Regions from separate parts of the Thioalkalivibrio sp. ARh3 genome, predicted to be linked through region 2. Evidence: predicted binding sites of a transcription regulator. Region 2 holds the regulator's gene; the other holds the start of a gene.
What was found. Region 2 encodes sigma-54, which starts transcription at its own class of promoters, with help from an activator protein. Its sites were predicted from a motif close to TGGCANGNTNCNTGCTT; they were not measured.
Positions count from the first base shown of each region.

Region 1: a site for sigma-54 is predicted at 2,222-2,238, ahead of flgA (flagellar basal body P-ring formation chaperone FlgA). Genes of this name have one in related genera too.

Region 1 is NZ_KB897948.1:319,518-325,167, reverse strand. Features, by position in the region: gene C995_RS0106345 (flagellar brake protein) at 1-367, opposite strand, end outside; gene C995_RS0106340 (flagella synthesis protein FlgN) at 486-971, opposite strand; gene flgM (flagellar biosynthesis anti-sigma factor FlgM) at 985-1,299, opposite strand; gene flgA (flagellar basal body P-ring formation chaperone FlgA) at 1,435-2,169, opposite strand; gene C995_RS0106325 (chemotaxis protein) at 2,413-3,342, shown strand; gene C995_RS0106320 (protein-glutamate O-methyltransferase CheR) at 3,614-4,429, shown strand; gene flgB (flagellar basal body rod protein FlgB) at 4,599-5,009, shown strand; gene flgC (flagellar basal body rod protein FlgC) at 5,046-5,465, shown strand; gene C995_RS0106305 (flagellar hook assembly protein FlgD) at 5,480-5,650, shown strand, end outside.
Region 2 is NZ_KB897947.1:261-11,655, forward strand. Features, by position in the region: partial or broken gene C995_RS0100005 (IS3 family transposase) at 1-705, shown strand, start outside; gene C995_RS0100010 (HPr family phosphocarrier protein) at 846-1,115, opposite strand; gene C995_RS0100015 (PTS sugar transporter subunit IIA) at 1,087-1,512, opposite strand; gene rapZ (RNase adapter RapZ) at 1,517-2,401, opposite strand; gene hprK (HPr(Ser) kinase/phosphatase) at 2,402-3,433, opposite strand; gene C995_RS0100030 (PTS sugar transporter subunit IIA) at 3,501-3,971, opposite strand; gene hpf (ribosome hibernation-promoting factor, HPF/YfiA family) at 3,976-4,314, opposite strand; gene C995_RS0100040 (RNA polymerase factor sigma-54) at 4,317-5,810, opposite strand; gene lptB (LPS export ABC transporter ATP-binding protein) at 5,884-6,645, opposite strand; gene lptA (lipopolysaccharide transport periplasmic protein LptA) at 6,663-7,187, opposite strand; gene lptC (LPS export ABC transporter periplasmic protein LptC) at 7,180-7,743, opposite strand; gene kdsC (3-deoxy-manno-octulosonate-8-phosphatase KdsC) at 7,740-8,279, opposite strand; gene C995_RS0100065 (KpsF/GutQ family sugar-phosphate isomerase) at 8,279-9,256, opposite strand; gene C995_RS0100070 (calcium/sodium antiporter) at 9,253-10,230, opposite strand; gene C995_RS0100075 (AEC family transporter) at 10,332-11,279, opposite strand; gene trxA (thioredoxin) at 11,321-11,395, opposite strand, start outside.

The DNA of each region.
Region 1 (5,650 bases), on a different contig from region 2:
TATGTACGCGAAAGGTCTCGCGTCGCTGGAGATATTGCAGGGTCTCGGGGTAGGGGCAGACGTAGAGCACCCCGGCGTCCTCGCGCTCGGTGCGCGAGACGACGGTGGAAAAGCGCACGGCGACCCCGCGCAGGCTGGCGAAGACCCGCATCCGGGTGCCCATCTCGACGTGGCGATTGGCCTCAACGGGCGTGAGTTCGTCGAGGAAGAGTTCGCGGCCCTCGGAATCAAGCCGGATCAGGGCGGAGTTGTACAGCGGGCCGTCGTCGTCGAGACGGACGTTGACGAGGGTGAGTTTGTGGTCCAGGTCCTTGAGGATGCCGGCAATCCGTTCCGGCCGGTCGACAGTGTAGTCGGTCTCGTCCATGCGTGGCGTTGTGGTCGTTATTGGGCCAAGCCGCACGGTACTGCCCGGCTGTCCGGAATGCCAGCCCCGCGTTTGCGCGGGAGAGGAGTGAAAGGGGCGCGCGGAGGATGCGCGCGGGTCATGCGCGGGTGATGCGCCGGCCAGTGCGACTGCCGGACTGGGTGCGGCCGTAGGGGTCATAGGTGGGGGCCGGTCCGGGTTCCTCGCCGCGCAGGATCTGAATGGACATCTCCACGCGCCGCCGGTCGCGATCGATGAGTCGGGCGTTGCCCTGGTTGAGGGTATTGCAGCGCTCCACCGAACGGCGCAGCGCCTGCCAGTGGTCCTCCAGCTCGGCGCCGCTCTCGAGCCGGCTGAACAGCCGCGCGAGTCCCTCGGGCGTGTAGGTTTCACCGGCGGCCTCGATGGTTTCGCGCTGTCGCCGGCTCTCGGTCTCCAGCTCCTGCAGGAGCGTCTGCTTCTGGGCCACGACCTCGCGCAGGGTCTCGGGGGCGCGCGATTCCACGGCGCGGGTCTCCTGCAGCAGGATGTCCTCCATCTGATGGCTCAGTCGGATCGAGGCCTCCAGCGAGCGGAGAAAGGCGTGGCGCTGTTCGGGCGACATTGTCGGGTCTCGATTAGCGCAACAGGCTTTCCAGCTCGATCATGCGATCGGCCAGCTGTTCGTTGTCCACCGGGTACTCGCCGTTGGAGATGGCTTCGCGCAACTCGGCGACCCGCGCCTCGTCGAACGGGGCGTTGCTGGCGGCCCCGGAGGCGGCGTTCATCGCCTGCGCCGCACCGGTCAGGGTGACGGAGTCGTCCTGGCGTATCGGCGCCGAGGAGTTGCCCTGGGCGCCTGCGTCGGGCCGGGAGGTCTCGTCTCGGCCCTTTACGCTCGAGGTGTTGCCGTCCGGGCGCAGGCCGGGGTTGTTCGGGCCTTTGATATCCATGGTTCGGTTTCCTGTTTTTGCAATTCTACTGCAGAGGTTTACGGCAGCACCGGCTGAAACTGTAGCCCCTTGAGGTATGAATTTTCGAATCGCTTCACAGTTCGTGGCGGCGATCCATGGCGATGTTCCGCCATTCTACAGGGCCACGCGGACATGTCCGGACTCCAGGACCTCTCCTTCCACGATGCGCCCCGACGAGCTGTTCTTCACGCGGATGCGGTCGCCGAGGACGCCATTCTCCAGCGCCTCGCCCTGCATGCGGATCGCCACCGAACCGTTCTCGGCCAGTATGGTGACGCGCTGGCCGCGGCTGACCACCTCGCGCTGGGTCACGTGTTGCTGGCCGAGGATCTGTCCCGGGCGGATGTTGCGTCGGGTCTGAAGCCCCACCAGTTCACCCTTGTCCTCGAAATAGCTGCCGGCGTGCCGCGAGGTCTGTATGCGCTTGGTGCGCAGGTCGCCCGGCAGGATCGTGTGCTGGCGTCGCAGGTTGCGGTTCGCGACCAGGACTTCGGCATAGCGCTCGACGGTAACCGGCACATAGATCGACCAGCTCACGGGTGCTTCGCACTGCACCTGGACCGCTGTATTGCCGTCGCGACGTCCGCCGGGCGGGAACTGCGTCTCCAGGGCCTTGCTGCAGCGCGCGAGACGCAGGCGATTGTCCAGACGACCGATCTGGACCTCCACCGCTTCGTCCCCCGGTGTGATGTCGAGCTCGTCATGGATGAAACGTTCGGCCGCCAGACGGATGTTCTCCACCGCCTCGATCTCCGCCTGAGCGGGGATGGATCCCAGGGCCAGAAAGATCCCTGCCGCGGCCGCGAGCCACCGGGAGCGAACAACGGGTTGGAGAAATGGCTCATTCATGGTCTGCGTGCGCGCCGGCTCGTCGATAATCGAGAGGTTTTCGGGCAGACACAAGCAGAAAACATGCCAGACGGTTAGTGTTGCATCCTCAAGAGTGGCGGGGCGTGGCCGTTACCGGGTCAATAACGCATGCAATCGGCATACAGCGGCGGTTTGTGGCATGACAGCGCCGGTCCTGGGGGTGCACACTGGGTCCGGCGGGTCGAGGTGGCGAGTCGCCGGGCGAAGGGGGAGTGCAGGGCAATGAGTCAATTCATTGACGATGTGAATCAACGGACCCAGCTGGTGGGGCAGAACCGTATGGAGCTGCTCCTGTTTCATCTGGGGAGCTCGCAGACCTTCGGGATCAACGTGTTCAAGGTGCGCGAGGTCATCCCTTCACCACCGTTGCGGCAGATTCCCGGTTCACTGAGCGTCGTGCGGGGTGTGGCCACCCTGCGAGGCGGGACGGTCCCCATCATTGACCTTGCACGCGCGATGGGGCTGCGCACGGCCGTGGGCGAAACGGACGACCACAAGGTGGTGGTGACCGAATTCAACCGGTCGGTGCAGGGCTTCTGGGTCTCGGCCGTGGACCGGATCGTCAACGTCAACTGGGAAGACGTAAAGTCGCCACCACGGGGGACCGGGCGCGAGTCCTTCCTGGTCGCCGTGACCGAGATCGACGACAAGCTGGTCGAGATCATCGATGTCGAACGGGTGCTGTCGATCGTCAATCCGTTGCCCATTAACGTGTCCGACGCGGTGCGCGCGGAGGCCGACGAAGAGCGCGAGCGGATCGGGAAGCGCAAGATCGTGATCGTCGATGACTCGCTGGTCGCCCGCAAGCAGATCGAGGGTGCCATCAAGGGTCTTGGCTGGGAATACCTGGTCTTCAAGGATGGTCGCGAGGCACTGGACTATCTTGAAGAGCAGGCCGAGGCCGGCAATGTGGGCGATGTGGTGGAGATGGTCATCTCGGACATCGAGATGCCGCGGATGGATGGCTATACCCTGACGGCCCGGATTCGGACGAACGACCGGCTGAAGGACCTGAGGGTGTTGCTCCACTCCTCTCTGAGCGGGGAGTTCAATACCGATATGGTCAAGCGGGCAGGGGCGGATGCGTTCCTGTCCAAGTTCAATCCCGATGAGCTGGCCGAAGCCGTGCTTGAGCAGACCCGCAAGGATTGAAACCGGTGTCCCCGCGGCCTGTGTCAATCGGCAGATTCAAGCGTTGTGGCATGGGGGCGGAAGGGGATTGCCGGCCGTGTGAGCGCCGGCGGCCATCGCGCGCCGCCTCCATTACCTGGTGTGATGCTGTCAGCGGGCGCGCGGTTGCACGTATACTGCACCCGTCCAGCAGGGGGCGGTCGTGCCCCGGTTGGATTCTTGGGCCCCGCTGTCAAGGATTCGTCATCAACGTGCCTGTTCGTCCGTATCTCCGAGCTTCAGGGATGACTTCGTGATCGATTCGCGCGACTACGAGGAGTTCTCGCGTTTCCTCTCCGAGTGCTGTGGCTTGGTGCTGGGCGACAGCCGTCAGTATCTCGTGTCGAGCCGTCTTTCGCGGCTGCTGGACGAGTTCGGCTACAAGAGCGTCCCGGAGCTCCTGCACGCGATGCGCCAGGCCCCAAACCCGCGCCTGCGCACGCGGGTGATCGACGCGATGACGACGAACGAAACCTCCTGGTTCCGCGATGGTTTCCCGTTCGAGATCCTGCGTCATGTGCTGCTCCCGGAGCGCGCGGAGAAGGGCGCGGGGATCAAGGTCTGGTCGGCCGGCTGCTCCAGCGGGCAGGAGGCCTACAGCATCTCCATGGTGGTGTCCGAGTGGGAAGAGTCGAGGCCCAGGCGGGTGGTGCCGGTGTCGATCGTGGGTACGGACCTGTCGGAGAAGATCCTGGACGATGCCCGGCGCGCGGTCTACGACGGGCTGAGCATCGTGCGCGGCCTGAGCGAAGCGCGCCGCGCCCGCTTTTTCGAGACCGTGGCCGATGGGCACCGCGTACGTCCGGAGATCCAGCGCCGCTGCCGTTTCCAGAAACTCAACCTGATCGACAGCTACGCGGCCCTGGGAAAGTTCGACATCGTGTTCTGCCGCAACGTGTTGATCTACTTCTCCGCCGAGACCAAGCGCCAGGTTCTTGACGGAATCGCCCGCCAGATGAATCCCGGTGGCTATCTGTTTCTTGGCGCTTCCGAGACCGCGGGCCCCTACACCCAGGCCTTCGAAACGGTGCGCACCGAGTACGGCTCGGTCCTTCGCCTGAAGGGCTGACGCGCCTTTGGCGCTGCGCCACCCGGTCGTCCCCCACGACCGCGGCACCCCTCTCCAGACATCCATCAGCCCATAGTGGCACACCAATTGCTTCGTCCCTGTCGTGCGGGGCGAAGCGGTTTCGTCCCGAGGAACCTGAAGTGCGCCACAGGCGGACGGGGTACGACGGATGAGTCTTTCTCTCGACAAGGCGATGGGCATCCTGCCGGAGGCGGTGAACGTCCGTGCGAAGCGGATGGAGCTGCTGGCCTCGAATATCGCGAATTCCGATACGCCGAACTACAAGGCGCGCGATATCGACTTTCGCTCGGTGCTGCAGGCGGCTGCCGGCGAGGGCGGCAACATGCCGATGGCGAGCACGCATCAGGGCCACATCGGCTCCGGCGGTGCGGGTAGTGCCAACGGATCGATGGAGACGCTTTATCGCGTGCCGTCGCAGCCGTCGCTGGATGGCAACACCGTGGACCCGCAACTCGAGCGCGCGGCCTTTGCCGAAAACTCCCTGCAGTACCAGAGCAGCCTCGAGTTCCTGAACCGCCGGGTTTCCGGCATCCGTGATGCCCTGCGGGGCGAGCGCTAGTAGGGCCGTCGTTGATGGCTACGGGAGAGTGATTTCGTGAGTGATCTGTTCAAGCTGTTCAACACCTCGGCCTCGGCGCTGAGCGCGCAGTCGGTGCGACTGAACACCGTCGCGTCGAATCTCGCCAATGCCAATACCGTGGCGAGCAGCCCCGACGAGGCCTACCGGTCGAAGCAGGTGCTGTTCCAGACGGTGATGAATCAGGCCGACCCGAATGGTGCCTCCAACGGCGTGCGGGTGGCGGGCATTGACGAATCGCAGGCGCCGCCGCAGCCGCACTACGAACCGAACCACCCGCAGGCCAACGAAGATGGCTACATCTTCCGGCCCGCGATCAGCGTCGTCGAGGAGATGGCCAACATGATGTCGGCCTCGCGCAACTATGAAGCGAACGTCGAGGTAATGGAGACCTCGCGCCAGCTGCTGCAGCGCACGCTGCAGATCGGCCAGGGCTAAAGCGGAGTTCGTACATGACACAGATTTCACCCGACATGCTGGACCGCCTGGGGCTGTCTCGTCCCCAGAAGGACGAGGGGGCCGATGACCGCCTGGGGCAGTCCGACTTCCTCAAGCTGATGACGACCCAGCTGCAGAACCAGGATCCGTTCGAACCGATGGAGAACGGCGAATTCATCGGCCAG
Region 2 (11,395 bases):
CGCAAGGTCTGGCATGCCTTGCGGCGTGAAGGGATGACGGTCGCCCGCTGCACGGTGGCGCGCCGGATGCGGGCACTGGGACTGCGCGGTGCCACGCGGGGCAAGGCCCCGCGCACCACGCGCCCGGCCGCACCCGCGGCCTGTCCACCGGATCAGGTGCACCGCCAGTTCCGGGCCGAGCGCCCCAACGCGCTGTGGGTGGCCGATATCACCTACGTCGCCACCCGCCGAGAAGGCTTCGTCTATGCCGCGTTCATCACCGATGCCTTCAGCCGTCGCATCGTCGGCTGGCGCGTCAGCCGCAGCCTGCGCACCGACCTGACCCTGGAGGCCCTGGAGCAGGCCCTGCACGCCCGGATCGGGCGGGATACCGCCCGCCCGATCCATCACAGCGACCGGGGTGTGCAGTACGTCTCGGTGCGCTACACCGAGCGGCTGGCGCAGGCCGGTCTGCGCCCCTCCGTCGGGCGCGTGGGCGACTCCTACGACAATGCCCTGGCCGAGACGATCAACGGACTGTACAAGACCGAGATGCGGGTCGGCTGGGGCCCGCCCCGGGATCGCCGCGATGCGGAGTGGGCAACCCTCCAGTGGGTGGACTGGTTCAACCAGCGGCGCCTGCTGGAAACCAACGACTACCGACCACCCGCCGAGGTGGAAACGCAGTACCATCAGGCCCTGCAGCGGTCCGCCCAGGTGGCATGACCCAAACCAATCAGTCTCCGGAAAACCCGGGGCGGTTCACGCTGCCGAGACAGCGCAGGCAGGCGGCGGACCGAAGCCACCGTAAACACCCGAGGTCGAACTAGACACAGCCTCGTAAAGGCATGGCGGCAGGAGAGGGGCTAGGCGTCCTCGCCGAAGCGGTTGGCGACGAGTTCGGTGAGGGCGTCGAGGGCCTCTTCGGCGTCCTCGCCGTCGGTGGTGATGGTGACCTCGGAGCCCTGCGCCGCCGCCAGCATCATCACCCCCATGATGCTCTTGCCGTTGACCTCCTGGGCGTTCCGGGAGACGGTCACATCAGACGCGTACTGGCTGGCCAGGCTCACGAACTTGGCTGCCGCACGCGCGTGCATCCCCAGACGATTAACGATGGGGACTTCGCGCTGCGGCATCCGAACACTCCTGGTCACAAAGAAGGATGCCATCGTGGCCGCCCGACAGCGCCTTGTTGACCAGCTCCGTCAGCGGCAGATGGCGGTAGTTCAGCACGCGGATCAGCATCGGCAGGTTGATCCCGGCAATGACACGGGCATTCGCCCCCCGCGCCACGCGGCTGGCCACATTGGAGGGGGTGGAGCCGAACATGTCGGTCAGGATCAGTACGCCGGAACCGGAGTCCAGCTCGCCCAGGCGTGCCCGTGCCCGGGCCAGCACCTCGTCGGGGTCGTCAGTCTGCGACATCGCCATGGACTCGCAATCCTCGGGCAGGTCGCCCAGCATGCTCTGAGCCGTCTGCAGCAGGGTGTCGCCGAGGTTTTGATGCGTGATCAGGATCAGACCAACGCCCATGGACTCACTCCGATTCGAGGGGCAGGGATAGCTCGCGGTGACGGGTGCTAACAGTAACATGTTCGCGCCCCCGCCACGCAGCCGCCAGCCGCTCCACCAGATAAACCGACCGGTGGCGCCCGCCGGTGCACCCGATCGAAACGGTCACATAGCTGCGGTGATCCTGCCGGATACGCGGCACCCACTGTTCCAGGAAGCCCTGGATCCCGTCATACATCTCCTCGACCTCGCCATGGCGCGCGAGAAACTCGCAAACAGCGGCGTCACGCCCGGTCAATGGTGCCAGGTCACGCTCGTAATGCGGGTTGGGCAGGCAGCGCACGTCGAACACGAAGTCGGAGTCCAGCGGGGCCCCGTGCTTGAACCCAAATGACTGGAACAGCAGGGAGAGGCGCTCCTCTCCCAGCAGCCCGACGCGATCCCGAAGGGTGCGCGCGAGGTCGTGCATGGACAGACGGGAGGTATCCACGGTCAGATCGGCCTCGGCCGCGACATGGCCGAGCCAGTCGCGTTCGCGCTCGATCGCGTCAACCAGGGGGACGCCGTCGCGCGCCAGCGGGTGTCGCCGCCGCGTCAGGTGGTAACGCCGCAGCAAGACCTCGCTGGAAGCCTGCAGGAACATCACCTCGACCTGCAGGCCCTTGCCCCGGAGTTCGCGCAGCAGGTCGGCAAAGCCCTCCAGCGCCGCCAGTCCACTGCGGACATCGACCCCGACCGCCAGATGCCGGTCTTCGTCGGCATCGTAGTCACCGCTGCGGACCTGCTCGATCAGCCCGGGCAACAGCGGCAGCGGCAGGTTGTCGACGCAGAAATAGCCGGCGTCCTCCAGGGTGTGCAGGGCAACCGTCTTGCCGGAACCCGACAGGCCACTGACCAGCAGGAGTCGCATTCAGCCCTCCGGGTCCGGGTTGGGGACGGTGGTTGCAGGGATCGCGCGGTGGTACGGCGGCTCCTCGGGCTCGCCGCTCATCTGCCTGCGCTGGCGCGCGCGCAAGTCGTCGCCGGCGACGTAGCCCTGCATGTGCAGCATGTGGTTGCGCACCGCCGCCTCGATCATGACCGCGATGTTGCGCCCCGGCGCGACCGGCAGGCTGATCAGCGGGATGCGCAGTCCGAGGATGTCGATCTCCCCGCGGCGGCCGTTCAGGCGATCGTCCGGCACCGGCGAGGGCTCGCTGTGGTCGCGCAGGTCAATGATCAGCCGCAGGTACTTGCCGCCCTTGATCGCGGAGTCCCCGTACATGGCTCGGACGTTCAGCACCCCCAGCCCGCGCACCTCGAGCAGGTCCTGCAACAGGGCCGGGCAGTGTCCGCGCACGATATCCGGGGCAATGCGGGCGAACTCCGGTGCGTCGTCGGCAATCAGCCGGTGCCCACGCGAAATCAGTTCCAGCGCCACCTCGCTCTTGCCCACGCTGGAGGCCCCGCTGATCAGCACGCCGATCCCCAGGATCTCCATGAACACGCCATGGCGCACCTCGAAATGGGCCAGCCGCTGCTGCAGGAAGTAGCGCAACAGGGAAATGATCTCGTGACTGCTGGTAGAGGAGCACAGGATCAGCGGCAATTGCTCCTCGGGGACATGGGGCATCTCCGAGAACGGGCAGGTATCCTCGGCGAAGATCACCGCGGTCGTGCCCGTACGAGCCATCTCCAGGATCAGCTGCTCGCGTTGTGCATCGCTCAGCCGCGCGATATAGCGCGCCTCGAAATCGCCGATGACCTGGATGCGGTTCGGCCTTATCAGGTTGAGGTGTCCGGCCAGGGGCAGGTCGTCGCCATCACCGCCGACCAGATTGCGGTCGGGAGCGGCCTGCTCGCCGTGCACATAGCGCAGATCCAGACGATTGCCCATCGCCTGGATCAGGGCCTCAACAGTGATATCGCGCGCGATGCCGCCCTCCCCCAGTGCCTCGTTCATCCGTGAACCTCCGGAAGAGGTTGCGTCAGCTGTCGGGACAGAACAGACACGGTGGGGCGCCCCATGTTCAGGCGTCGCCGAAGGCCCGGGTCAGTTCACGCTCCATGACCTCCGCGTCACCGGCTCGCCGCAGGGAAGCGATATTGTCGGGCTGAGAAAGTCCGCGAGCCAGCTGCGCCAGAAGATCCAGGTGCTCGCTGGTCGCCGCCTCGGGCACCAGCAGCGCGATCAGGATGTCCACCGGCTCGTGATCCATGGCGTCGAAATCGACGCCCTGATCCAGTCGCAGGACTGCGACCCGGGGGGCATCGAGCTCGGCCAGACGCCCATGGGGGATGGCCACGCCGTGTCCCAGACCGGTGGAGCCAAGCTTCTCGCGGGCAGACAGGGCCTCGAAGATGGCCCCACTGGCCGGGCCGGCGGATTCCTCGCCGCCGACAGCCAGCAACTCGCCCAGGGTCTCGAGCGCCCGCTTCTGACTGGAACACTCGGGCTCCAGGCGAATACGGTCGCGGGTGATCAGCTCGGCAACGGTCATTACGCTACAGGGCCTGCTCGCGGTTGCGCTGGGCACCCTCGGCACGGTGGTGGTCCTTGACCTTTTCCTTGTGCTTGATCAACTGACGATCCACCTTGTCGATCAGGCCGTCAATCGCGGCGTACATGTCCTCGTGACTGGCTTCGGCATGAATGTGATTGCCGCTGACCTGGAGGTTTGCCTCCGCCTTGTTGTGCAGGTTCTGGTTCTTCTCGTGGGTCAGCACCACGTGCACGTCGATCACCTTGTCGAAGTGACGCTCCAGCTTCGCGAACTTTTCGTTCACGTAGTCGCGCAGGGCGTCGGTGATATCCACATGATGGCCGGTCAGGTTGATCTGCATGGTCAGGCTCCTTTTTGCTTGTTTCCACTCGGCATGCTCGCCATCTGCCGGCGTTCGCTGGAAGACGGGATATGCATGGCCTCGCGGTACTTGGCCACGGTGCGTCGGGCCACATTGATGCCCCGATCCGACAGGATCTGGGCCAGTTTTGCGTCGCTTAGAGGCTTGTTCGGCGTTTCGTCACCGATCAATTCCCGAATCATGGCACGGATTGCGGTCGCCGAGCATTCGCCGCCATCGGCGGTGCCAACATGACTGGAAAAGAAGTACTTGAACTCAAATACCCCGCGCGGGGTATGCATATATTTCTGCGTGGTCACCCGCGAGATGGTCGATTCGTGCATCTCCAGGGCCTCGGCGATGTCGCGCAGGATCAACGGCTGCATCGCGACCTCTCCATGCTCCAGAAAGCCCTGCTGTCGTTCCACGATGGCCTGGGCCACTCGCAGGAGGGTGTCGTTACGACTGTGCAGGCTCTTCAGGAACCAGCGTGCCTCCTGCAACTGATCGCGCATGAACGCGCTGTCACGGGCATCGGAGACCTGCCGCACCATACCCGCATAGAGATCGTTGATGCGAATGCGCGGCGCAATCTCCGGATTCAGGTCCACACGCCAGCCATCGCGGTCATGGCGGACGTAGACATCCGGCACGACGTATTCCGAACTGGGCTCGCTGATCTGGGCACCCGGACGCGGGTTGAGGGTGCGGATCAGGTCCAGCGCCCGCGCCAGCTCGTCCGGGTCGCGCACCCCGGACTGACGCTGCAGGGCCCGGTAGTCCCGCTTGGCCAGGCTCTCCATGCCATTTTCCAGGATGGCTCGAGCCGCGTCGCGCGCCGGGGCATCCGGCGCCAGATGGCCCAACTGGATCTCCAGGCACTCGCGCAGGTCCCGCGCGCCTACGCCCAGGGGATCGCACTGCTGAATCCAGTGCAGTACCGCCTCGACCTCGTCGACCCCCACGGGTTCGTCTTCGCCCTGACTGATCATCTCCGCCAGCGCCTCGAGCTCACCGTCCAGATAACCATCCGGAGTGATCGCGTCGATCAACGCCGCGCCGATCCGCTGGTCGCGCGGGGTCAGGTGGCTCAGATGCAACTGCCAGAGCAAGTGGTCCTGCAGGCCCTCGTCCTCGCCGTCGGAGGTATTCTCCAGCGGATCGCGGTCGTCCAGGCCGCGCGGACTCGGGGCGGGCTCGTAGATGTCGTCCCAGCGGCTGTCGGTACTCAGCTCCTCGGGGATCACGTCATCGCCGGCCGTGTCGGCCTGCATGCGATCCCCCTCGACCAACTCGCCCCCTTCCTCCGGACGCTCGGTCGGGGCTTCCTCGCCCTCGTCTTCCACCTGCTCGAGCATGGGGTTGCTTTCCAGCGCCTGCTGGATCTCCGCCTGCAACTCCAGCGTGGAAAGCTGCAGCAGGCGGATGGCCTGTTGCAGCTGCGGGGTCATCGTCAACGTCTGCCCCAGCTGCAGATTGAGCCCGGGCTTCAGCATCGCGGTTTCAGGTCCAAGGTGACCATCAGAATCATCTTAAAAGGAGTCGTAGGTCCATGTGCACCAAGGCGGTTCACAGCCGAAAGTTATCGCCAAGATACACCCGGCGCACCTGGGGGTCGTCCAGCAGTTCCTGCGGGGTACCCGCGCTCAGCATGCGACCCTCACTGAGAATATAGGCCCTGTCGCAGATTCTCAGGGTCTCGCGCACATTGTGATCGGAAATCAGCACGCCGATTCCACGTTCAGCCAGGTGCCCGATCACGGCCTGGATGTCGCCCACGGAAATCGGGTCCACGCCGGCGAACGGCTCGTCCAGGCAGATAAAGCGCGGATCACCGGCCAGCGCCCGGGCAATCTCCGCACGGCGACGCTCGCCCCCGGACAGGGCAATCCCCGGGCTGTGGCGCACCGTCTCCAGCTGGAACTCCTCGATCAGGGCATCGCCGATGCGACGACGCTCGTGGCGATCGAGCTCGCGCCGCAGCTCCAGTACCGCCTGCAGGTTGTCCCACACACTCAGCCGCCGGAAGATCGAGGCCTCCTGCGGCAGGTAGCCCAACCCGGCCCGGGCCCGCGCGTGAATCGGCGCCCGGGTGATGTCCCGGTCACCCAGCGTAATACGACCACGATTCGGTCGGATCAGGCCCACCAGGCTATAGAAACAGGTCGTCTTGCCCGCCCCGTTCGGGCCCAGCAGCCCCACCACCTCTCCCGGGGCCAGGTCGACATCGACACGATCCAGCACTGTACGCTTGCCATAGCGCTTGGTCAGTTCGCGCCCGGCCAGATACCCGGCCATTGGAGCCGGTTGGCCGCCGGCCGCCGCTGACATGCTGGAGTCCACCTCGGTCATTCGTCGTCTTCGCGGGGCTGAATCCTGATCCGCACACGCTCGTCATCGGTCTCGCCCCGCTCGGCCTCGATGATGTCGGTCTCCAGGTCGTAGACAATGCGCTTGCCACGCGCCTCCTCGGCCGCCGTGACCACATGCGCCTGATCGGTCAGGATCACCCGGTCCTCGTTCAGGAGGTAATCAATCCGCAGTGCGGTGGCGATGCGCATCTCGCCCGTCTCCGGATCCGGCGACTCGAGCCGCGCGGGCTCGCCGTGGGCCTCCATCTCGTAGGGGCGCCGGTCGCGGCTGCGCACATAGACCTTGTCCGCCTCCAGCGTCATGTCCCCACGGACCACCACCACATCGCCGGTATAGGTACTCACCCCCCGGCGGTCGTCCATCTCTGCGTGATCCGCTGTGATCTCCACGGGGAGGGGCTGCTGCTGGGCGATGACCGGCGAGATCAGCATCAGCAAGGCACTTCCCATCAACACGGGCCACGCGAGCCGAGCGAGCGGCGACCCACCACGTTCAGTCATCAGCGGCTTCCTCCTCGCCTGACTCGCTGTAGAGTGTGTACACGTCATGGAACAGCTCTATGGTATCCCCTCGCGAGTCCACGCGCAGACCCGTGCCCCGCTGGAAAAAGCCGGGCTGATCAAGCGTCGAGAACGCATCGGACGTGGCGATCATGATGTCGGTCGCCACCGTCACGTCGGCGGACTCGATCACCGTGCGCACGCGTTCGGCACGCTCGGGCTGCACCCCTCGCGTGGGGCCGATCAGGTCCAGGGTCTCGTCCATGGGCCGGTGCAGCGCCTCGGGCGCGGTCCAGTGCCATTCGATACCGCCGGCGTCAAAGATATCCAGATCGGGGTCGTCGATCAGCTGCGGTCCATCACGGCCAAACTCGCGCAGCCGCGTTCCGCGCAGGCGGTGGCTCAGTTCGCCATCCTCGCCGGTCGCGTGCAGCGTGAAGCCCTCGATCTCCAGCGTCACCTCGCCCTCCGGCTCATGCTCGCTGGCAGCAGCGCCGGTCACCAGCGCCGCCATCGGCACCAGGATCAGCGCCGCCAGTCCGGCCGCCCATTTCATCCGTCAACATACTCCGCGAACAGTGCCTCCAGGCGCCCCTGGGCTGCCAGCAGGCCCTCGCAGACCTCGCGCACCGCGCCGCGCCCGCCAGGGGCCTGCGTGACCCAGTCGGCATGCCGCACTACCAGCGGGTGGGAATCCGCCACCGCGATGCCAAGGCCCACGCGGCGCATCGCCGGCAGATCGACGATGTCGTCGCCCACAAAGGCCGCCGCCTCGGGCGCATGCCCGGTCTGCTCCAGCAACTCGTGCAGTGCAGCCCCCTTGTCGCGCCGTCCCTGCACCAGATGCTGCACGCCGAGATCCCGCATGCGGTGCTCGACCACCCCGGAGGTGCGGCCGGTCAGGATCGCGACCTCCAGCCCCCCGTCCAGTGCCAGGCGGATGCCGTGCCCGTCGCGCGAGTGAAAGGCCTTGTACTGCTCGCCGGCATCCCCCATGAACAGGCTGCCATCGGTCAGCACGCCATCGACATCCAGGATCAGCAGGCGCACGGCCCCCTGGCGGTGGCGCAGCGTCTCGTCGTGACGGTCCATCAGGCCACCCCCGCGCGCAGCAGGTCGTGCATGTTCAAGACGCCAACCAGTCGCTGGTCGTCATCCACCACCGGCAGCGCGTTGATGCGCTTGCTCTCCATGGTCTCCAGCGCCTCCACCGCCAGCCACTGCGGGCGGGCGGCATGCCCACCCCGCGTCATCACTTGGCCGATGGTCAGGGCCTCCAGACTTTCGCCACGATCCAGCGTGCGCCGGAGGTCGCCATCGGTAAACACGCCCAGGATATGCGCCTCGGGATCGGCGACGATCACCAGCCCCAGCCCCTTGCGTGTAATCTCGAACAGGGCGTCCTTCAGCGGGGCCTCCGGCGCCACGCGGGGGATCGCATCACCCGTGTGCATGATGTCCGCGACATGCACCAGCAGGCGCCGCCCCAGTCGGCCACCGGGATGCGAACGGGCAAAATCGTCCGCGGTGAAGCCGCGCGCATCCAGCACCGCAATCGCAAGGGCATCGCTCATCGCCAGTGCGGCCGTGGTGCTGGAGGTCGGGGCCAGGCCCAGCGGGCAGGCCTCGCGCTCGACCGAGACATCCAGGTGCACGGTGGCGTCCTGCCCTAGGCGCGACCCCGAATTGCCAGTCAGCGCGATCAGCGGTACATCCAGCCGCCGGATCAGCGGCAGGATGGTCAGCAGCTCGTCGGTCTCGCCGGAATTGGACAGCGCGATCACCACGTCGTCGCGGGTGATCATGCCGAGATCGCCGTGGCTGGCCTCGCCGGGGTGGACGAAAAACGCCGGCGTCCCAGTGGAGGCCAGGGTCGCCGCCAGCTTGGAGCCGATATGGCCGGACTTGCCCATGCCGGTCACCACGACCCGGCCGCGGCACTCGAGGATGTGGCGACAGGCCTCCAGGAACGCATCGTCCACGCGGTCGGCCAGCCGCCGCACGGCCTCGGCCTCGTTGTTCAGGACCGCCAGGGCCAGCTTGCGGGTGGTATCAGGATTGAAATTCATGCGGTTGCCGTCATTCCGAGATGGACAAGGTAGCCCGCGAACACCGCGAGCAGAAGCCCCCCCTGCCAGCGCCGCAGCTGGCTGCCACGCGCCAGGGCAAATACGAACAGCGCGGCGGTCATGCCGAGCATGACCGGGTAGTCGCGTACCAGCACCTCGGGCTCGATCGCCAGCGGCGCGATCAGCGCGGGAACTGCCAGCACGGCCAGCAGGTTGAACAGATTGGAACCGATCACGTTGCCGATCGCCAATCCCGCCTCGCGGCGGAAGGCCGCCACCAGGGAAGTCGCCAGTTCCGGCAGGCTGGTCCCGATCGCCACGATGGTCAGGCCGATCACCAGGTCACTGATGTCCAGCTGCTCCGCGATTCCCACCGCACCCCAGACCACTAGCTGGCTGCTGGCAATCAGCAGCGCCAGGCCAAGGCTCAGCCAGGCCAGCGCGCGGCCGGTACTGGTGGTCGCCGGTATGGCCTCGACCATGCCGCGAACCTCCTCGGGTGCCTCGGCCGGGTCCAGCGCCTGTGCGCGCCGCGCGATATGGATCACCCAGGCGGTCACCAGCAGCAGCCCCGCAATCAGGATCCCGCCTTCCAGACGGCCGAGCTCGCCATCCAGCAGCAGAAACAGGACCGCCAGACTCACCACCATCAGGATCGGCAGCTCGCGGCGCACCAGGCCGCGCCCAATCGCCAGCGGCGCCACCAGCGCCGCCATCGCCAGCACCAGCCCGATGTTCGCGATATTCGAGCCGATTGCGTTACCCACTGCGAGGCCTGGGTTGCCCTGCAGGGTCGCCAGGACCGACACGACGATCTCCGGCGCCGAGGTCCCGAAGGCGACGATCGTCAGCCCGACCAGCAGCGCGCTCACCCCCACGCTGCGCGCGAACGCCGAGGCACCGAACACGAAGCGGTCGGCACTCCAGGTCAGCAGGACCAGACCGCCAAGGACCGCGACAACGGGGAGGAGCATCAGCGGGTGCCGGGACCGAAGGTGGGTGGCGCGGGGTGTCTTTTCACCCGCCCATTGTAGCCGATCGCTGCAAGCGACCGCCGGAGCCGACCCGCGCGCTATCAGCCCCCCGGAACCAGATACCCGGCGATGGCGAACCACAGCGGGAGGGTCAGCAGCGACAACGCCGTCGTCAGCGTGACCGCGGCCGCATACAGGCCGGTATCGAGCCGGAAGCGGTCACAGAACACGAGCCCCAGCACCATCGCCGGCATCGCCGCCTCGAGCACCGAACCGACCCCGGGCACACCCTCCAGCCCGACCCACCAGACCAGGCCCAGCGCGAACAGGGGTGCGATCAGCAACTGAATGACGGAGACCATCACCAGGGGTCGCAGATCGCGGCCGCGGAAACGATCGAACACCAGCGCCAGTCCCAGCGAGAACAGCATCAGGGGAGCCACCGAATCGGCCAGGAAGCCGAGCCAGGTATCCAGCCAGGTCACCAGCGGCAGACCGGACAGGTTCAGCGCCACGCCCAGGACCGCCGCCCAGATCGAAGGGACCGCGACCAACCCGCGAAGGGCCCCGCTGCCGCCATGCAGCCGGACCGCCTCCGGGTCCCCGTAACGCCTGGCCAGCAGGATCCCCAGCGTCAGCACCAGGGGCAGGCAGGCGAACAGGTCGTACTGGATCGCCACCGCCCGGCCAGCATCGCCGAACAGGCTGTCGAGTACGGGGAGCCCGAGGTAGGTGGCATTCGGCCAGGCCGCGGCCAGCAGCATCGCCCCGACCGCCGCGCGTTCCGCCAGGCAGAGCCGGCAGGCGAGCAGGGTCACGGCCACCATCGCCAGCACGGTCGTGCCGGCCACCAGGGCGATGCGCAGCGAGTCGAGCCCCAGAGGGGCGGTCCACAGCACCTGCAGCACCAGCGCGGGCAGCAGCAGGTAGTAGACCAGGGTGGTGAGCACCCGGCGGGCGGTGTCGGCGTCCAGCCCGCCGGGGCGCAACAGGCGCCAGACGACGCCCGCAACGATGAGCGCCCCCATCTGGGTCATGACCGTCAGCATGGGGGCGCTCGTTTAGGGCGACAGGTTTCGCGTCAGGGTAATCAGGCCTGGCCGGCCTGCTGCTCCTGCTGCTGGCGTTCGATGTCGGCACGCACCTGGTCCATGTCCAGCTCGCG